4 regions of the Cellvibrio sp. QJXJ genome follow, and region 1 is predicted to be linked to each of the others. Evidence: predicted binding sites of a transcription regulator. Region 1 holds the regulator's gene; each other region holds the start of a gene.

What was found. Region 1 encodes sigma-54, which starts transcription at its own class of promoters, with help from an activator protein. Its sites were predicted from a motif close to TGGCACANNNNTTGCNNT; they were not measured.
Region 2: a site for sigma-54 is predicted at 1,941-1,958, ahead of puuE (allantoinase PuuE). Genes of this name have one in related genera too.
Region 3: a site for sigma-54 is predicted at 2,364-2,381, ahead of fliD (flagellar filament capping protein FliD). Genes of this name have one in related genera too.
Region 4: a site for sigma-54 is predicted at 2,474-2,491, ahead of fliD (flagellar filament capping protein FliD). Genes of this name have one in related genera too.

The regions. Positions count from the first base shown of each region.
Region 1 is NZ_CP101662.1:2,023,006-2,027,554, forward strand. It holds gene lptC (LPS export ABC transporter periplasmic protein LptC) at 1-374, shown strand, start outside; gene lptA (lipopolysaccharide transport periplasmic protein LptA) at 361-918, shown strand; gene lptB (LPS export ABC transporter ATP-binding protein) at 924-1,649, shown strand; gene NNX04_RS08805 (RNA polymerase factor sigma-54) at 1,817-3,469, shown strand; gene hpf (ribosome hibernation-promoting factor, HPF/YfiA family) at 3,574-3,864, shown strand; gene ptsN (PTS IIA-like nitrogen regulatory protein PtsN) at 3,941-4,390, shown strand; gene rapZ (RNase adapter RapZ) at 4,403-4,549, shown strand, end outside.
Region 2 is NZ_CP101662.1:2,760,330-2,764,878, forward strand. It holds gene NNX04_RS12100 (hypothetical protein) at 1-201, shown strand, start outside; gene NNX04_RS12105 (adenosine deaminase) at 198-1,697, opposite strand; gene puuE (allantoinase PuuE) at 2,012-2,956, shown strand; gene NNX04_RS12115 (ribonuclease T2 family protein) at 2,958-3,767, shown strand; gene NNX04_RS12120 (5'-nucleotidase, lipoprotein e(P4) family) at 3,790-4,549, shown strand, end outside.
Region 3 is NZ_CP101662.1:1,348,420-1,352,968, reverse strand. It holds gene fliI (flagellar protein export ATPase FliI) at 1-744, shown strand, start outside; gene NNX04_RS05780 (flagellar FliJ family protein) at 775-1,197, shown strand; gene flgM (flagellar biosynthesis anti-sigma factor FlgM) at 1,354-1,638, shown strand; gene flgN (flagellar export chaperone FlgN) at 1,635-2,093, shown strand; gene fliD (flagellar filament capping protein FliD) at 2,404-3,729, shown strand; gene fliS (flagellar export chaperone FliS) at 3,729-4,130, shown strand; gene NNX04_RS05755 (hypothetical protein) at 4,108-4,440, shown strand; gene NNX04_RS05750 (flagellar hook-length control protein FliK) at 4,441-4,549, shown strand, end outside.
Region 4 is NZ_CP101662.1:963,648-968,196, reverse strand. It holds gene NNX04_RS04130 (CHASE domain-containing protein) at 1-2,450, shown strand, start outside; gene fliD (flagellar filament capping protein FliD) at 2,601-4,549, shown strand, end outside.

The DNA of each region.
Region 1 (4,549 bases):
ATCAAATCAGCGCAGACGGCCCTTCGGAGCACGATTACACACTCTTTGAACAACCCGCCATGGCTTTTTACGATAAAGACGCTACTGCGCCCTGGCTAGTTAATGCGCGCGAAGGTAAAAGCCAACTCAATGGTGAATTCATCCGGCTGCAGGACGATGTCGTGATTCAACAACAAACCAACTCCAATGGTGTTGTACGTATCACCACCAGCCTACTGGACCTATTCCCAAAGACACAATTCGCGCGCACCGACAAAGCTGTTAAGATGCGCAGCGCAAAAGGCCAGATGTCGGCCCAAGGCATGGAAGCAGACTTCGCCAATAGTCAGCTTCAGTTAAAGTCCCAAGTTAAGGCCGCTTATGAACCGCGCTAAATCACTGCTTAAAATACTTCCCCTGCTCGCGGGCTTATGCTGTTCGGTGACAGCTTGGGCGTTACCAAGCGACAAAAATGAAACTATCCGCGGCTCCGCTGACAACCTGACCGTTGATCAAAAAAACGGGGTGGCAACTTACACAGGCTCGGTTGAGATCCGCCAAGGCTCACTCATTATCAATGCCGACTCAATCATCATCCACACCAACAATGAAGGTGGCGTGGAAAAAATGATCGCCACTGGCAGCCCTGCGAAATTCCAGCAACAGCCGGAAGCAGAACAAGGGGTAGTCACCGCATCCGCCAAACAAATTACCTACACCCCCAACAATGAGCATTTACTACTCATTGAAGATGCTTCCGTTGAGCAAAATGGTGCCGTCATGAGTGGCCCACATATCGATTACGATCTGGTCAAAGAAGTGATGAAGGCAGAAGGCAACAACACTGGCGAAGGACAACGAATAGAGATAGTCATTCCCCCTAAATCCGCGAAACCAGAAGACCTGCAGGCCCCCTCATCCACAGCCAATAGCAACTGATTCCTATGCCTAGTTTGCACGCGCGACACCTCGCCAAGAGCTACAAAAAACGTAAAGTGGTTATCGATGTCTCTATCACAGTAGAGAGCGGCCATATTGTTGGGCTCCTGGGCCCTAATGGCGCCGGAAAAACCACCTGCTTTTATATGATCGCCGGTTTAGTACCGGCAGATAATGGCAGCGTATTAATTGATGATCGCGATATCACCCAACTGCCAATTCATGGACGCGCACGTGCCGGTATTGGTTATTTGCCACAAGAAGCATCCATTTTCCGCAAACTTACCGTCGCCGATAACATTATGGCGATCCTTGAGACTCGCAAAGACCTGAATCGGGAAGCACGCGCAGAAAAACTGGAAGCACTGCTAAACGAATTTCACATCACCCATATTCGCGACAGCCTTGGCATGGCACTCTCAGGTGGTGAGCGGCGCCGGGTAGAAATCGCCCGCGCACTGGCGACAGACCCTAAATTTATCCTGCTCGATGAACCCTTTGCGGGTGTTGACCCGATTTCGGTTAACGACATCAAAGAAATAGTCCGTCACCTCAAAGATCGCGGGATTGGCGTTCTTATTACCGACCACAATGTACGCGAGACCTTGGACATCTGCGAGACTGCCTATATCGTAAGCGAAGGGCACATTATTGCCGAAGGTGATGCCGATACAGTGTTGAGTAACAGCAAAGTCCGCGAAGTCTATCTGGGCGAACACTTTCGCCTGTAAGTTCAACAAACTCTTTAACTACCCGACAAACAACTTGACAAGTAATATTATTTGGCTACTAGGCATAAAGCTTGCTTAAGTATGTTGCTTGAAGCGCAAACCCTGACTAAACTCCACCTAACAGATGTTTTCCATCCCGCGTTAAATAAGGGTTTGTTGCTACAACAATGAAACAATCTCTCCAGCTTAAACTCGGCCAACAGCTGACAATGACTCCCCAACTGCAACAGGCGATACGTCTTTTGCAGCTCTCCACGCTGGATCTTCAACAGGAAATCCAGGAAGCGCTCGAATCCAATCCCATGCTGGAAGTTGAGGAAGGTTTTGACTCAGCAACTACCAGCAGCGATTACGAAGGCAGCGCGGACGATAAGATTGATTACACCCGCCAGCAGGAAATTGCTGCAGAATCCGGCACCGACAATAGCGCCGACTTCAGTGCCAGCGACAATTTCTCGTCATCAACCGCTGATAACTTCAACGAACCAGGCTACGGCGAATCTGAAAGTTTTGGCGAGGGCGAAAGCTTTAGCGATGGGGAATCCTTTGGTGATAGCGATGTCTATGGTGAAGGCGATAGTTTCAGCGCCGACAGCGGTGACTGGAGCGACTCGATTCCCAGCGATTTACCGGTAGATACCAGCTGGGACGATGTTTACCAAACCTCATCAACCGGCAGCTCCAGCAACTACGACAATGAAGACAATGATTTTGAAAGTCGTCGCGCCGTTACCGACTCACTCTATGATCATTTGATGTGGCAACTCAATTTAACGCCCATGTCAGATCGCGACCGGGTGTTAGCGATGGCAATTATCGACGCGGTTGAACCCAGCGGCATGCTGTCTATTACCATCGAAGAAATATTCGAAGGAATGCGTGGCGATTTTGAAGAGCTGGAACTGGATGAAGTTGTTGCAGTTCAACACCGGCTGCAGCAGTTTGATCCCTGCGGTGTGTGCAGCCAAAACTTATCTGAATGTTTATTGGTGCAGTTACAACAGTTTGACCCCAAAACACCCTTTTTGGATTCGGCAAAATTAATCGCCAAACTTTACTTGCCTATATTGGGTAGTCGCGACTACCGTCAGTTAATGCGCCGCACCAAACTGAAAGAGGCCGAGTTGAGCCAGGCCATCACCCTGATCCAAAGCCTAAACCCTCGCCCAGGCGATATTATTGCCAGTGGTGACACGGAATATGTAGTACCGGATGTGTTCGTTGAAAAGCGCGATGGCCGCTGGATTGTTGAATTAAACCCGGAAATTGCACCGCGCCTGCGTATCAATTCCAATTATGCCTCCATGGTAAAGCGCGCGGACTCGAGCAGCGACAACACATTTCTCAAGGATAATTTGCAAGAAGCCCGCTGGTTCCTGAAAAGTTTACAGAGCCGCAATGAGACTCTGCTTAAAGTAGCCAGTTGTATTGTGGAAAAACAACGCGGGTTTCTCGATTACGGCCCCGAGGCTATGAAGCCGCTGGTGCTGCACGATATTGCTGAAATTGTTGAGATGCATGAATCCACTATTTCGCGGGTAACCACCCAGAAATATATGCACACACCGCAGGGTATCTTCGAACTGAAATACTTTTTCTCCAGCCATGTTAGTACCGATAGCGGCGGCGAGTGCTCTTCAACAGCGATTCGCGCAATTATTAAAAAGTTGGTGAGTGCGGAAAACCCCAAAAAACCGTTGAGCGACAGCAAAATCACCGACCTGCTCGCGGAACAGGGAATTCAGGTAGCGCGTCGTACCATTGCAAAATATCGCGAGTCGCTGAATATTCCACCCTCTAATGAGCGCAAAACCATTTAATTATCATTAACCGGTTATAAATACGAAATTCGGAAGAAAATCACGGACGAGCTGTTAGGTTGTGCTGATCACAACCATTTTGTTTCTATCGAGAGGAAGTATCTATGCAAATAAACATCAGTGGTCATCATTTGGAAGTTACCGATTCGCTGAAAGACTATGTCAGCAGCAAAATTGAGCGCCTGAGCCACCACCACGATCGCATTACCAGTACTCACGTCATCCTCTCCGTCGACAAGTTGATTCAAAAAGCAGAAGCAACCATCCATGTCAGCGGCAAAGATTTGTTTGCGGATGCCACTCACGAAGATCTGTACGCAGCAATTGATTCATTGGCCGATAAGCTGGATCGCCAATTAATTAAGCACAAAGAAAAGATGCGCAGTCATCGCTAACCCACCCTGGAGGCAGCGAGATCATCTCCGCTCACTGCCTCAACAATTGAGAGATTCCTGGTAATCACCTCCTACCATGCAAATTCAAAATCTTATTAGCCCCGGCCGAACCTTGTGTGCCGTTGAAGGCGGCAGCAAAAAACGTGCTCTGGAACTACTGGCCAACGCCATCGCACAGGATGTTCCTGGCATTGATGCCGATGAGTTATTTCGCCGTTTGATTGGTCGCGAGCGACTTGGCTCAACCGGTATAGGACACGGCATTGCCATTCCGCATTGCAGGGTTGAAAACTGCAGCGGCACGATCGGTGCACTCCTGACATTGGCTGACCCGATTGACTTTGATGCCATAGATTCCCAGCCTGTGGACATTCTCTTCGCCATGTTAGTGCCCGAAGATGCTCATGATGAGCACCTACAAACACTGGCCGCTCTGGCTGGGGCGCTGAATAATGCTGACTATCGCCAGCGTTTGCGTGCTGCCGATAGCGATGCCGCACTTTATCAGGTCGCTATAGCGCCTTAGCAGGTCAATACCATGCACCTCGTGATTGTAAGCGGGCTTTCAGGCTCAGGAAAAAGTACCGCCCTGCATGTCCTTGAAGATGTGGGCTTTAACTGCATCGACAATCTACCAGTCAGCCTGCTACCCGCGCTGGTTGCACAAATACAAATTCATAAAGAT
Region 2 (4,549 bases), 740 kb from region 1:
TTGGTTACATTTTTGATTAAAATGATTTATATCCTTATTAATCAACTGGTTATGAATCATAAAAACCGGTTCACTTGCTCATTAATCGATGAATACCAATTTGAACAGCGAACCACAGGAAAAATAACGATCACTGATGAAGCAAAAACACGCGCCATGCACCAAGTAAAAAAGCCAACTTGGTGCACAGCAAAAATTTAACGCCAATCACATAACGCATAGCGTTTGCAGGTGAAGCCGTAGGAGACAGGAGCAGCCGCCGTTAAGCTGGCAATACCCTTGGAGCGGAATTGTTTTTCAAAACGGGCGGCGCGGGTGTTATAGGTGTTGAGCAGTTGTTGTTTGATATCCTCTTCCACAAAACTGTATTGCAATGAATTGCGACTGAGTAATAACAACTCCTCCCAGGACAAATTAAATTCCTTCACCGCCACAAAAAATTCGTCGGTAATATTGGAGTCCCACATGCCGCGATCATCGGTGGAAAGCGCAACCGGAATGCCCAAGCGCAAATATTCGGGGAAAGGATGTTGTGAATAATCGCTCACGTATTCGAGCAATAAATTGGAAATTAAATTAATTTCGATCAGGTAGGGGCCGTGGCGCATTTCGCGCAACAAATCTTTGTCGGTAATTAAATTCACACCGTGACCAATACGATCAGCGCCGAGCATCAGCGTATCGCGAATATGGTAGTTGGGTTCGTCCACCTCACCAGCGTGTACCGACAAACGCACATTGTTGTATTTGTGGCGCAGCTCGCGCAGGGTTTGGGTAAAACGCAGCGGGTAGCCTTTGTCATTGTCCTCACGCCCCACCATGTTCACCGCCACATACAAATCACGGTGCCGCGACACTATGTCGTAAGAGGCGCGCAACTGGTCTTCTGCACTCGGTACAAAGCGCAAAATGGAATCCTGAAAACGCACGGTAACACCGGTTTTTTTCGCATCGGCCTGGGCTAAACGCTGACGAAATATAGCCACGGCTTCATCTTCGGTGAAGGCCGTGCCATCCGGTTTAAAATAACCACCCGCCTCTACCATCGCCTCCAAATAAATTAAACCTTCGCTGCCAAAGGCTTGCATATTTTTATACAGCACTTCCGCGATTAAATAGGGGCTGTGTAACAACTGATCCAATCGCTGCCAATGGGTTTGAAAAAATTCATCGCGCCCTTCGTGTTCGTGATTGAGCATTACACTTTGCATCCAGGCAGCTTTTTCTTTTTCGTCCAGCTCTTCCAGGCGTTTGTATTCCGCTTTTTCACACTCCGGCAATTGCTGGTAAGACGCCTCGGTTAAATTATTAAACAACATTAAATAAGGGCGACGCACAAATTCATTGTTGCCAAAATCGCGGCAATTATTGATGCGCACTTTGGTATAAAAACGATAACCGTGTACTTTTTGCGACAGCGCCAGGTCGTACCACCAATCCGACAATACCGCGCCGCTAATATGATTGTGCAGGTCGCCACCTTTGGGCATGGCATATAAAAAACGGTATAACTCTTTATCCGTTGCCGTGGATTTAAATTGTTCAAACCAGTGATCTTTGGTAATCACCCGGTCACTGGCGGGGCTACTGACCAGCGCATGGGCATTCAGGCTAGTCAGCCCGGCAAGTGCAATAAGCGCAGCAAACGCAAGGTCGCGGCCTGCACCACAAAGGCTATTCATAGGAAGCAATTGCATAAGCGAGTTCTCTAACAGTTCGGGGGGTTGATATAAAGAAAGGAAGCCATCCCCCTGCCCAATGCAATTGTGATACCAGCCAGCGGCATTTGGCGCCAGCACAAGACAGCCCTGTCATTCCCCCCGCAAATAACCTGTCCGATTGGACAGGTTATGCTTTTATCTGGTGCATGCCATTGCGGATTTGCCCAGTAATATTGCGGCCTGCACCGGAATCACAGCGTAAAACCTAAGGCTGGACGATGGCACAGAATTTGATACAGCCGCTCAAGACCCAACTGTGAAATGCATCATTCAACCTGTGGAATTTTGTTATGCCCAACACCACTGACACCCGCCCCTACCCGCGCGACCTGCTTGGTTATGGTCGCAACCCACCACCCGCCAACTGGCCGGGCGGTGCGCGTATTGCGGTGCAATTTGTGCTGAATTACGAAGAGGGAGCGGAGAATTGTGTGCTGCACGGCGATGCCGCATCGGAAACTTTTTTGTCCGAAATTATTAGCGCGCGCGCCTTTGAAGCGCGTCATATGAGTATGGAGTCACTGTATGAATACGGCAGTCGCGCGGGGTTTTGGCGACTGCACCGTTTGTTTAATAAATATCAATTACCGGTGACAGTGTACGGCGTGGCCATGGCACTGGAACGCAACCCCGATGTGGTAGAAGCCATGCTCGAATCCAATTGGGAAATTGCCAGCCACGGTTACCGTTGGATTGATCATCAATTTATGCCAGAGGAAATTGAACGCGAACATATTCGCACCGCGATTGACATCCACACCCGCGTCACCGGTTCGCGCCCTCTCGGTTGGTATACCGGGCGCGACAGCCCCAACACGCGAAAATTGGTCATTGAACAAGGCGGATTTTTATATGATTCGGATTCCTACGCCGATGACCTGCCCTATTGGACGCAGGAATATGCGCAGATCAATAACGGCAAGCCGCATTTAATTATTCCCTACACCCTGGACAGCAACGATATGCGCTTCGCGGCGGCGCAGGGTTTTAATTGCGGCGAGCAATTTTTTACTTACCTCAAAGACAGTTTTGATGCGCTCTATGCCGAGGGTGAATTTGCCCCCAAGATGTTAAATATTGGTTTGCACTGCCGCATTATTGGCCGGCCCGGGCGCATTCAAGCGCTGGAAAAATTTATCCAGTATGTGTTGCAACACAACGATGTATGGGTCTGTCGGCGCGATGCAATTGCACGCCACTGGCACGAACATCACTACCCGGCAGGAGCTGCATAATATGGCGCCGCGCCCGCAGCTCTCTCACAACGACAACGACAACCACAACCACAACCACAACCACAACCACAACCACCATTATTTTTCACGTTTTTTATTATTGATCTGTTTGCTGCTGATCTTTATCGGCCTGCTCAGCATTAGCCAAACCTTGCAGGCGCAAAGCTGTAAATTACCGGATCGCGCCGCCACCGATTACGACTTTGACATGGCGACCGATAGCTTCGGCCCCAACCCCGACGCCAGCACTGACTATTACAAAATGGCGGTGAACTGGTCAGAGGATTACTGCAAGCGTATTAACATTAATCTCGCTACCGAAACCGATCCCAGCAAATTGGAAAAAATACAGCGGGATAATGAGTTCCAATGTTTTTCCACGCAGAAATTTGGCTGGGTATTACACGGGGTATGGGCTTCCTCCTGCGCGGGAAAAAGCCTGGGGCGCTGTACGGATTTAAAAGAAATAAAAAAACACCCGCGCTTTTGTGCTGGCGATTTACCAGCACTGCCCTACGCCGACATTGAACCCTATTTATGTATGTCGCCGAGCGCTGCACTGCTACAAGCGGAGTGGGAAAAACACGGCGCCTGCGATTTCAACTCTGCCACCGCTTATTTTGAAAAATCCCAACAACTGTTCACCGCATTGCGCTACCCACCACGCAACATGAGCCACAAGCAACTCGATCGCTGGATGAAACAAAATAACCCGCCGCTTGCCAACAAACGCCTGTTGTATCGCGGCAGTGAAATGTATATCTGCTACAACACAAACTTTGAATTAATCAGCTGCCCACGGCGCAATTGAACAACCAGATCACGAGACTTTTATGTTTACTAACTCATTAAAAACTTTGTTTAAAACCAGCTTATTAACCAGTGCGTGTTGTTTGAGCGCATGCAGTTCCATGGAACCCGGTAATAGTGCCCAGGCGCAACCCACTTATGAACGATTAAACGCGGTGCTGTGGATGCAAACCTCCGCTGAATATTATGCGCTCACCCAAAGTGCTTACACCCAAGCCACTAGCATGGTAGACAAAGCCTTGGCAGACAAACACTGGAGCGCCGCGCAAGAACAAAGCGGTGACTACAGCAAATTGCCACCCGCGATTATTTTGGATATTGATGAAACTGTATTGGACAACCTACCGTTTCAAGCACAACTCATTAAAGACAACGCCCCTTTCACCCAAGAAGCATGGGACAAATGGACCAAACTTGCTGCCGCTGAACCACTGCCGGGTGCGAAAGCATTTTTGGATTATGCCAGCACAAAGGGAATTACTATTTTTTATGTCACCAATCGCGATGCAAGCCAGGAAGAGGATACGCGCGCAAACCTGCGGCAACAAAATTTGCCCCTGCGCGATGATATTGATGTGGTGCTCACCCGCAATGAAAATCGCTGGAGCTCATCCGATAAGGGCGCACGCCGTCATTACGTCAGTCAGGATTTTAGAATTATTGCGCTGGTGGGCGATGACTTTGGCGATTTTGTTTCAGGCGCAAAAGGCACCGCCGAAACCCGCGTAGAACTGGCAAAAAATAGTGCGGCAGCTTGGGGCAGCAAATGGTTTTTAATTCCCA
Region 3 (4,549 bases), 670 kb from region 1:
TTGATTGGCGAGCGCGGGCGCGAAGTGCAGGAATTTATCCTCCATTCACTCGGCGAAGAAGGCTTACGCAAAGCCGTCGTGGTGGTCGCACCAGCCAATGAATCGCCTTTGATGCGGATGAAAGCCACGGAGTTGTGCCACACCATCGCCGCCTATTTTCGCGATCAAGGCAAAGACGTACTGCTGTTGGTGGATTCGCTCACGCGCTATGCCATGGCGCAGCGTGAAATTGCGTTGGCACTGGGTGAACCTCCTGCGACCAAAGGCTATCCGCCCTCGGTATTTGGCATGTTGCCGGAGCTGGTGGAAAGCGCCGGTAATGGCGAAAGCGAGCGCGGTAGTTTGAGCGCGCTCTACACCGTATTAGCCGAAGGTGATGACCAGCAAGACCCGATTGTGGATTGCGCCCGCGCCATTCTGGACGGTCACATAGTGTTGTCGCGACGCTTGGCCGATGTGGGGCACTACCCGGCGATTGATATTTCCGCCTCGGTCAGCCGCTGTATGACCCAAGTGACGGAACCGGCACATCAGGGCGCAGCGCGGCAGTTAAAAGAGTTTTACAGCACCTACGAAAAAATCAAAGAACTGATCCCACTGGGCGGTTACACACCGGGTATGGATCTCAAAACCGATCAGTCGGTGCAGTTAGCGCCCGCCATTGAGCGCTTTTTGCGGCAGGAAGTGGGCGCGGGCGCCGATCTGGAACAGAGCCTTGTCGGGCTCAAAACTATTATTCGTTAATGGCAGGGTTCATTAAGGTCAGCAGCAGCCATGAAAGAGCAATTAGCCGTTTTATCCCGTTTGGCGAGCTTGCGCGGCACCAAGGTGCAGCAAATGCTGGGGCGGGTGACATATCAACAAAACCTCTGCCAGCGCTATCGCAACAATATTACCGGCCTTAACCGGCTGTGCAGTTTTACCGTGCCCATGACTACGCCGCTACAGCGCAATAACCAGCAGCAATACAAAGCCACTCTGCACAAAATGGTGGAGCTGCAACAGCGCGAGTTGACGCTGGCGGAAGAAAACCTGGCGCGTATCCAGGTGGAATTAATGGCGGCCATGCGCAGCGAGAAAATCGTCGCCCATGTGATCGACGCCAAGATGGCGCAGTGGCAAGTGCAGCTCAATCAGCAGGAGCAAAAAATACAGGACGGTCTTGCCGCACAATCCTGGTGGCGCGCGCAGGGTTAACCGGCAGGGGGAGTGTTTGTGACTGACGGTAAACCGGCGCATTAAAATTTTTTGCAATGCGATTTAAGTGATCGCCAAAATTGGTCGCTTAGTGTTGGTAACGACGCTAATGAAGCGCAACAATTGATAGCAACACTCTTATTTCAGGATCTCATCATGGAAATCAGCAGGCACATTAAATCTGGCTACAGTGCCCCCACTGAGGCCTCAGCCAGTGGCAAAACCGACGCTGTAGCTCAGGCAAAAGCGGCGGCATCGGCGCAGAGCAGCACGGCCGAACCGCGCCTGGAAGAGTTGCAGGAAGCCATGCGCGCACTGCCGGAAATCGATATGGACCAAGTCACCGCCATCAAACAAGCATTGGCCCGCGGCGAGTTAAGCAGCGATGTAAAAGTGCTCGCCCACAGCATTCTGGCGTATCACCGCAGCAGCGATCTATGACTGGCAGCGGACACATCAGTCGCGCCCAGCAATTAGTCCAGGTGGCGGCGCGCGATATAGAACAGGATTGCACTGACTACCAGTGTTTGCAGGGTTTAATGCAAAGCCTGTACGAACAGCTATTGCTGCGCAACTGCGAGCAAATTGAGCTGCTCAACCAACAGATTCTTGTACTCATTGACTTTATTTCCACCCGCGCCACGCGTCGCCGGAAAATATTGGCTGCCTTTGCTATTCCTGCGGCGGCAGGCAACCAGGGCATAATCAATTTATTGTGCACCTTGCCTGATTCGGCGCAGCTGTTAGCGCGCTGGTCGCAATTGGAAGGTTTTGTCCGCGAGACCAAAGCGCTCAACGAACGCAACGGAAAATTACTCGCCATGCACAATGAAATCATCCAGCAGATTTTAGGCGGGCAGCAGGCGGAGCAGGTTTATTCGCCGCAGTATTATTGATCTCCCGTAATCATCTTCGCCCGCTGTGCATTTGCGCAGCGGGCATTTTTTTATCTGCGTTTTGTCTGTTCTTGTGTATTTATTCCTGCCTGTTTATTCCTACGTGTTTATTTAAGCCCTGCAGTTTTTTTGTCGCCTGTGTAAAGCATTGGGCTCTGTGTGAGTGAATGCGGAAACGGGTTTTCCTCCTGCGCTTCCCTGTGGCCTAAGCGGAAGTAATTTTTCTGCATGTTTTTTCATTAATCCTATATAAAACAATAGGTTATGTATTGGCATTGATATTGCTGAAACCCACGCGAGGAGAACTGCAATGGCGATAGATTCAGATTACGTTAAAAGCATGGCGACCCAGTTGGCGAATTACGAGGTGCAGTCCGCGCTGACGAAAGCGAATCGCAATGAGGCGAATTACAAAGCGAAGTTAACGGCGATTACCTCGCTGGAAACGGCGCTGAAAACCTTCAGTTCCAGTATCAAAAGTTTAAAGGGCACCAACAAAAGTGTGCTGACCAATAGCGCAACTTTCAGCAGTGAAGGTTATGCCAGCGCAACCGTCGGCACTGCGGCGATTGCCGGGAATTACCAGTTTTTTGTGAAGCAGCTTGCCAGCGCCCATCAGGTGTCGATTGAGGGGTTGAGCGATACCGATGTGGATACCAGTGGCACCTTGACCATCGGTCAGGGCAGCAGCAGTTTCAATATCGACCTGAGCAGCATCGACGGCGATGGCAACGGCAGTAACTCCCTCGCGGAAGTGGCGGCGGCAATTAATGGCGCGACCGACAACAGCGGCGTAAAAGCGACCCTGGTGCGCAGTAACGGTACGGTTTCGTTGGTGCTCGCCAGTGAAAAAACCGGTGTGACTAATGCGATTAGTGTGTCTACCTCGGGCACCAGTGGCGGCGCGTTTGATGCGGCGCTGACCAGCCGACGCGAACTGAGTGCGGCCAAAGATGCAGAAGTTTTGCTCGGTGGTGAAACGGGCATGTTGCTGACCAATGCCACCAACAATTTCGACAACATTATCGATGGTGTAAGCCTGAACTTTACCAAGGCTCATAACACGGGTGAGCAGCCGCTGTCGGTTACGGTGGGGCGCGATGACAAAGCCACCAAAGACAATGTGCAGAGTTTTATTACTGCCATCAATACGCTGCTGGGCTCGTTTGATTCACTGACCGCAAGCGGCGGTGAATCCAGTGAGCGCGGTGTATTGGCGGGCGACTCCAGTATCCGCTCGGTGGAGTCCACCTTGAACAAGCTGCTGCGCACCAGCTTTGGCGGCTCTAGTTTGATCGACTTTGGCATCTCCGCCGACCGTAGCGGCAATTTGACCATTGATGCCGCGCGCTTTGAAAAAGCGATTGCTGCCAACCCGGAAGGGCTGGACAAACTGTTTAACAGCAAAGATGCCTTGCTCGATAGCATCGACAAAAATCTCGCGGTTTACACCAGTGGTACCAACAACCTGATGAAGGCGCGCAAGGAGAGTTTGAACTCCATGCTCAGCCGGGTGGATGACCAGTTCGATGGCATCCAAAAACAATACGACAACTACTATGCCCGCTATCTGAAGCAGTACACCAGCATGATGCAGACGATGTCGGCCATGGAACAAACCTTCGGTATGTTTTGATGAACAATCCCTATCTCGCCAATGAAAGTTACGACAGTTATCGCTCTGTGGATTTGGAAGCGAAAGCCGCCACCGCATCGCCTTATGAGCTGGTACTGGTGTTGTTTGATGGGCTGCTGGATGAGTTGGCGCGCACGCGCGGCCACATTGAAGCCAAACGCTATCAGGAGAAAGGGCGCTCGCTGGAGAAGTGCCTGAATATCCTCAACGGTCTGAACAGCGCGCTGGATTACGACAATGGCGGCGAAGTGGTGCAGGGGCTATCGCGCTTGTACGACTACTGCATTTATCGCCTGTCCGATGTCAGCGTGAGCCTGTCGCTGGAAGGGTTGGAGGAGGTGGTTCATCTGCTCGGGGTAATCCGCGAAGGCTGGGACGGTGTCAATGCCCAACGCCGCTGATCGCTACCAGCAACTGCAATTGATTACCTTGGGTGAACAGCTAACGGAAGCCCTACGCGCCAAGGACTGGGAGCGTGTGGGGCAGGTTGATTTGCAGGTTCGCCGCTGTCTGGCGGAGTTGGCGACGGTTGAATCGCCCAGTCCTGAATTGCAAAAACTTAAAACGCAATTGCACGAGTTGTATGCGCGGGTATTGCCTGCCTACGCCAATGCCTGCGAGCAGCTGCGCCAGCTGCTGATAAACCATATGGATTATGCCGAGGGCCGCTCGGCCTACTTGCGTACCGATTTGTTGCAAGGTGAGAGATAAATGTTGTCATCACTGAGTTCTTCTACCGCCGCTGCAGCTGTTAGCGACGCGCCACTCATGGCGTCGGATACCAGCGCAATTACTGCTGACTCGCGCCAACTTACGGGTG
Region 4 (4,549 bases), 1.1 Mb from region 1:
GTTCGACCTTGCTGAATATTGGTGTCGCTCTGGCAGATGGACAAACCCTAACCAGTGGGGTTGTTGGGGTTGGTTTTTTTATCGCGTGTGGCAGCAGTATCGCTTGTTTGGTCGGGGCCTGGCTTATTCGTCGTTTTGTTGGTTTTCCTAATTATTTAACAGACGAACGGGATATTTTTTTAGTGTTTATCCTTGGCGGGCCAGTAGCGGCCGCCATTAGCGCGAGTATCGGTACGCTGGTTCTGTTTGCTTATGACATTATTTCGATAAATCAAATTATTTTTAGTTGGGGAACTTGGTGGATTGGTGATGCTATAGGGGTGCTTATTGCGGTGCCCTTGATGTGTGTATTTTTTGCTGAGCCCCGCTATTTTTGGCGAAATCGGCGCGCCACTGTGGGTATCCCGTTGGTTGTTAGTAGCTTGGTTGTGGTGATAATTTTTATCACTGCCAGTAACAACGAACAAAAAAAAATGGAGGTGCAATTTCGGCAGGAGGCGAGTTTGATTGCTGCTGCCGTAGAAACCACACTGGGTTCGGTGGAGCAGATCCTCGCGACCTTGGGGGGGTTATTTATTGCGTCACAAGATGTTACTCGCGAAGAGTTTATCGCTTATGTGGATCAGGTTATTTTAAAAAAGCACGGTGTATCGGGCTTTTCCTGGAATCGTTTGCTTGCACACGATGAACGCAGTGAGTTTGAATCCAATATGCGCGGGCAGGGCTTTGATAATTTTGTCATTCGTGAAGCAACTTCTGATGGCAGTTTTACTACCGCACCGGAGCGTGATAGCTACGTTGTTATCACTTACATAGAACCATGGGAGCAGGGGCGGGTTATTCACGGTGTGAATGTTGCGGCAGACCCTGAGCGCTTTGACGCAATTGAGCGCGCCGCGAAGACCGGCGAGTTGGCTATGACCAAGCCTTTGCAGCTGTTGCAGGACAAAACCTATTCGCCGGCGATAATTGCGTTCTATCCGGTGTTCAGTTTGGCTTATTTGAAACCCGAAGTAGCTGCAAATAAACCGATGCTTATGGGGTATGCGACGGCCATTGTGCGCGCTAACGATTTAATTGCCGCTACTTTATTGCCCTTTGCGTCGGCGAATTACAACCTGATTATTACTGACATCACCCAAGCGACAGACCCTTTACGGTTTTACACCAAGGGGCAGGTGGCCACACCTGCCTATGCTGATAATTTAATCCTTGAGGATGAAGTCACATTAGGTGGGCGGCGCCTGCAGATTCGTATCGCACCTACACAGTTTTTTTTGACGAGCAAGCAGGGTTTGGAGTCGTGGTTTGTATTGGTGGGTGGTTTGCTGTTCTGCAGTTTATTGGGTGGTTTTTTGTTGCTGATATCAGGGCGTACCCAACATATTCATAATCTCGTTGAGCAGCGCACGCAAGAACTCGCCGCTATTTTGGAAAGTGCCGCTGAGGCAATTTTAGTAGTGGACAGCAGTGGTGTAATTGAAAAGGCCAATCCGGCTGCTGCGATACTGTTTAACTATTCGTTAGAAAACCTTGAGCAATTACAGATTGCAGATTTAATCCCCTCTCTGTCTGATTTGTCGGGTGCTGCGCTTTTTTCTTCAGTTGTGGAAGGCGAAAAAGAGCGCGTTGCGCGGCGCAGTGACGGAGTGAGTCTGAATGTTGAACTCAGTATTAGCCCGGTGGATATTAAAGAGCGATTATTTTTTACTTTTATCATTCACGATGTCACCGAGCGTAAAAAGGTTGAACAACTTAAAGCAGAATTTATCTCCACCGTCAGCCATGAATTGCGCACTCCATTAACGTCTATCAAAGGTGCATTGAGCGTGGCGCTGAATGGTGGTGTTGGTGTTTTGGATGAAAAGCTGGCACAGCTCTTGTCTATTGCGGCAACCAATGCGGATCGCCTGTCGCGTTTGGTTAATGACATTCTGGATATCGATAAACTGGAATTTGGTAGTGCCAATTTAACCATTGATGTGCATGAGGTGTATCCACTCTTAAAGCAGGCTGTGGAGCAACATCTTGCTTATGCGGAGCGTTACGCTGTGCATTTACAGCTCGACCTGCCCGATGAATCCTTAATAGGGCTCAAAGCAAAATTAGATGGTGATCGTTTTTTGCAGGTCATGTCCAACCTGATTTCCAATGCGATCAAATTTTCTTATCAGCATAATCCTGTGCAGATCCGCATGACCAAAGAAGCGCATCGCATTCACATTGAGGTAATTGATAAGGGGCAGGGAATACCTGCGTCTTTCCATCAGCGTGTATTTACCCGTTTTGCCCAGGTGGATTCATCGGATACCCGTAAGCGGGATGGCTCAGGCCTGGGGTTGAGTATTACCAAGGCGTTGGTTGATCGTATGGGTGGTACAATTGACTATGTGTCCGAGGTAGGAAAAGGCACTACTTTTTATATCACTTTGCCCATTTATAACGATTGATTTAATGGGCCTATTGTTCGTGCTGGCCTGTTTTATGCTTTGTTATTAAAAATCAGGTTTTTTGAGAAATAGCGGCAAAACCGGCTAAAGTTTACCCATTCGTTGCCGCTAGCCTATGCGAAGCGGTAATTTTTTGGTGTGGAGGTATCTATGGTGACCAGTACATCCAGTACGACAAACAACAACGGATCAATAGGTTCTAGCATTGTCAGTGCGTTAGGGTCTGGCTCTGGTATCGATAGTAATAAGCTCGCTGACCAGCTTACCGAAGCGAACAAGATGGTTCAGGCGCAGCGCTTGACCAGTCAAAAGACACTTCTGCAAACACAAATTTCAGATTATGGCCTGTTGCGCAGCTCGCTTGCGAAGCTGGAAACCGCTGCCGCCGCGCTTGGTAGCGCCGATACATTTAATGCCAAAGCCCTGTCCGTTCCAGATACCAGTTTGATTGGCATTACCAAGCTGGATTCAAAGGCTGTGGCGGGTAGCTATCAGTTAAAAGTCGAGCAAGTTGCTCAGGCTCAATCCCTCAGCTCTGCCAGTTTTGCGGCTATGACGAGTCCGGTTGGCAAAGGCACTTTGACCATTCGTTTGGGGGATTGGAATGCAGGAAACACCGCATTCACCGTGGATTCCACCAAAACCGGTGGAACCATCACCATTGATGATTCCAATAACTCGCTGACTGGTCTGCGTGATGCGATCAACGCTGCCGATATTGGTGTATCGGCAAGTATTGTTAGTGATGGCGGTTCTTACAGGCTGTTGATGACTGCCAGTACTGGTGCTAAAAACGAAATCGAAGTTGTTGCAACAGAAGATCCGGCTGCCGTTGGGCTTGCCGCATTTAACTTTAACGAGACCACTAAAAACCTGACTCAGCAACAAGAGGGGCTGGATGCACAAATTCGTGTAAATGGGTTATTGGTAAGCCGCGAATCCAACCAGGTGAAAGATGTCATCGATGGTTTGGAGTTTGATTTGTTCACCAGCTCAGCCACTGAAACCATTAGTTTGGTCATCTCTGAAGACAAATCGGTCGCCGAACAAACCATCCGTGATTTTGTTCAGGCATACAATACCTTCAAGGCTGAAGTTGATGTACTTGTCGGTTTTGATGCTGAATTGGATGATTTTGGCAGTTTAAAAAGTGATCCTCTCGCTAAAAATTTGATGCAAAGTATCCGCAATGTATTAACGAATGCGGTTCCTGGAATCGGTGAGGGGTTCAGTACACTGTCAAATTTAGGTATTCGTACCGAACTGGATGGCACTCTCAAAATATATGAAGACGACAGCACCGGGTTCCGCGCGGCCATAGACGATAACTTTGAGTTTGTGCGCGACTTATTTGTGCCTAAAGCTTCTTCGTCGGTTTCAAATATCGATGTCACTAAATTCTCGGCAAGAAGCCAGCCGGGTTCTTATGAGGTAGTGATTACCCAACAACCATCAAAGGGTACCTTAACTACAACTGATCCCGTTGATCTGGTTGGCATTGGTAGCGGCACTAAAGACTACAGTTTTACTTTTCAATTAAATGGTATTACGTCCAACGCCATTAGTTTGCCGGCGGGTAAGCAATATGGATCGGGCGCTGAATTGGCGGCTGATTTACAAAGTTTGATTAACCTTGACGCTAACGTTAAAGCGGCCAATGCAAGTGTGGCAGTAACTTTTGAAGGCGGTAAGTTAGTCTTTACGTCGGCCTCTTATGGCGCGTCCAGTACTGTGAACTTTAGTGCAGTTAGCGCTGATATGTTGGCTGACTTTGGTATGACTAATGGTGTTGTAGTTTCAAGTGGTACTGATGTGGCAGGTACCGTCGATGGCGTTGCCGCATTTGGTTCGGGCAATATCTTATTGCCTGCAATCGGCTCTAAAGCTGAAGGCCTGAGTATGATGGTAGAGCCTGGAGCAACTACAGGTACGCTGACATTCACTCGTGGTTTCGCGGGCAGTATGAGCAGCCTGGTTAATGAGTTTTTGAAAACCTCCGGTTTGATAAAAGAACGCGAAACTACTATTGATAAAGACATCAAGCGTGTAGAGCAAAATGAAGAAGCGCTGGAGCGGCGTAGTGAAGCCTATCGTGCGCG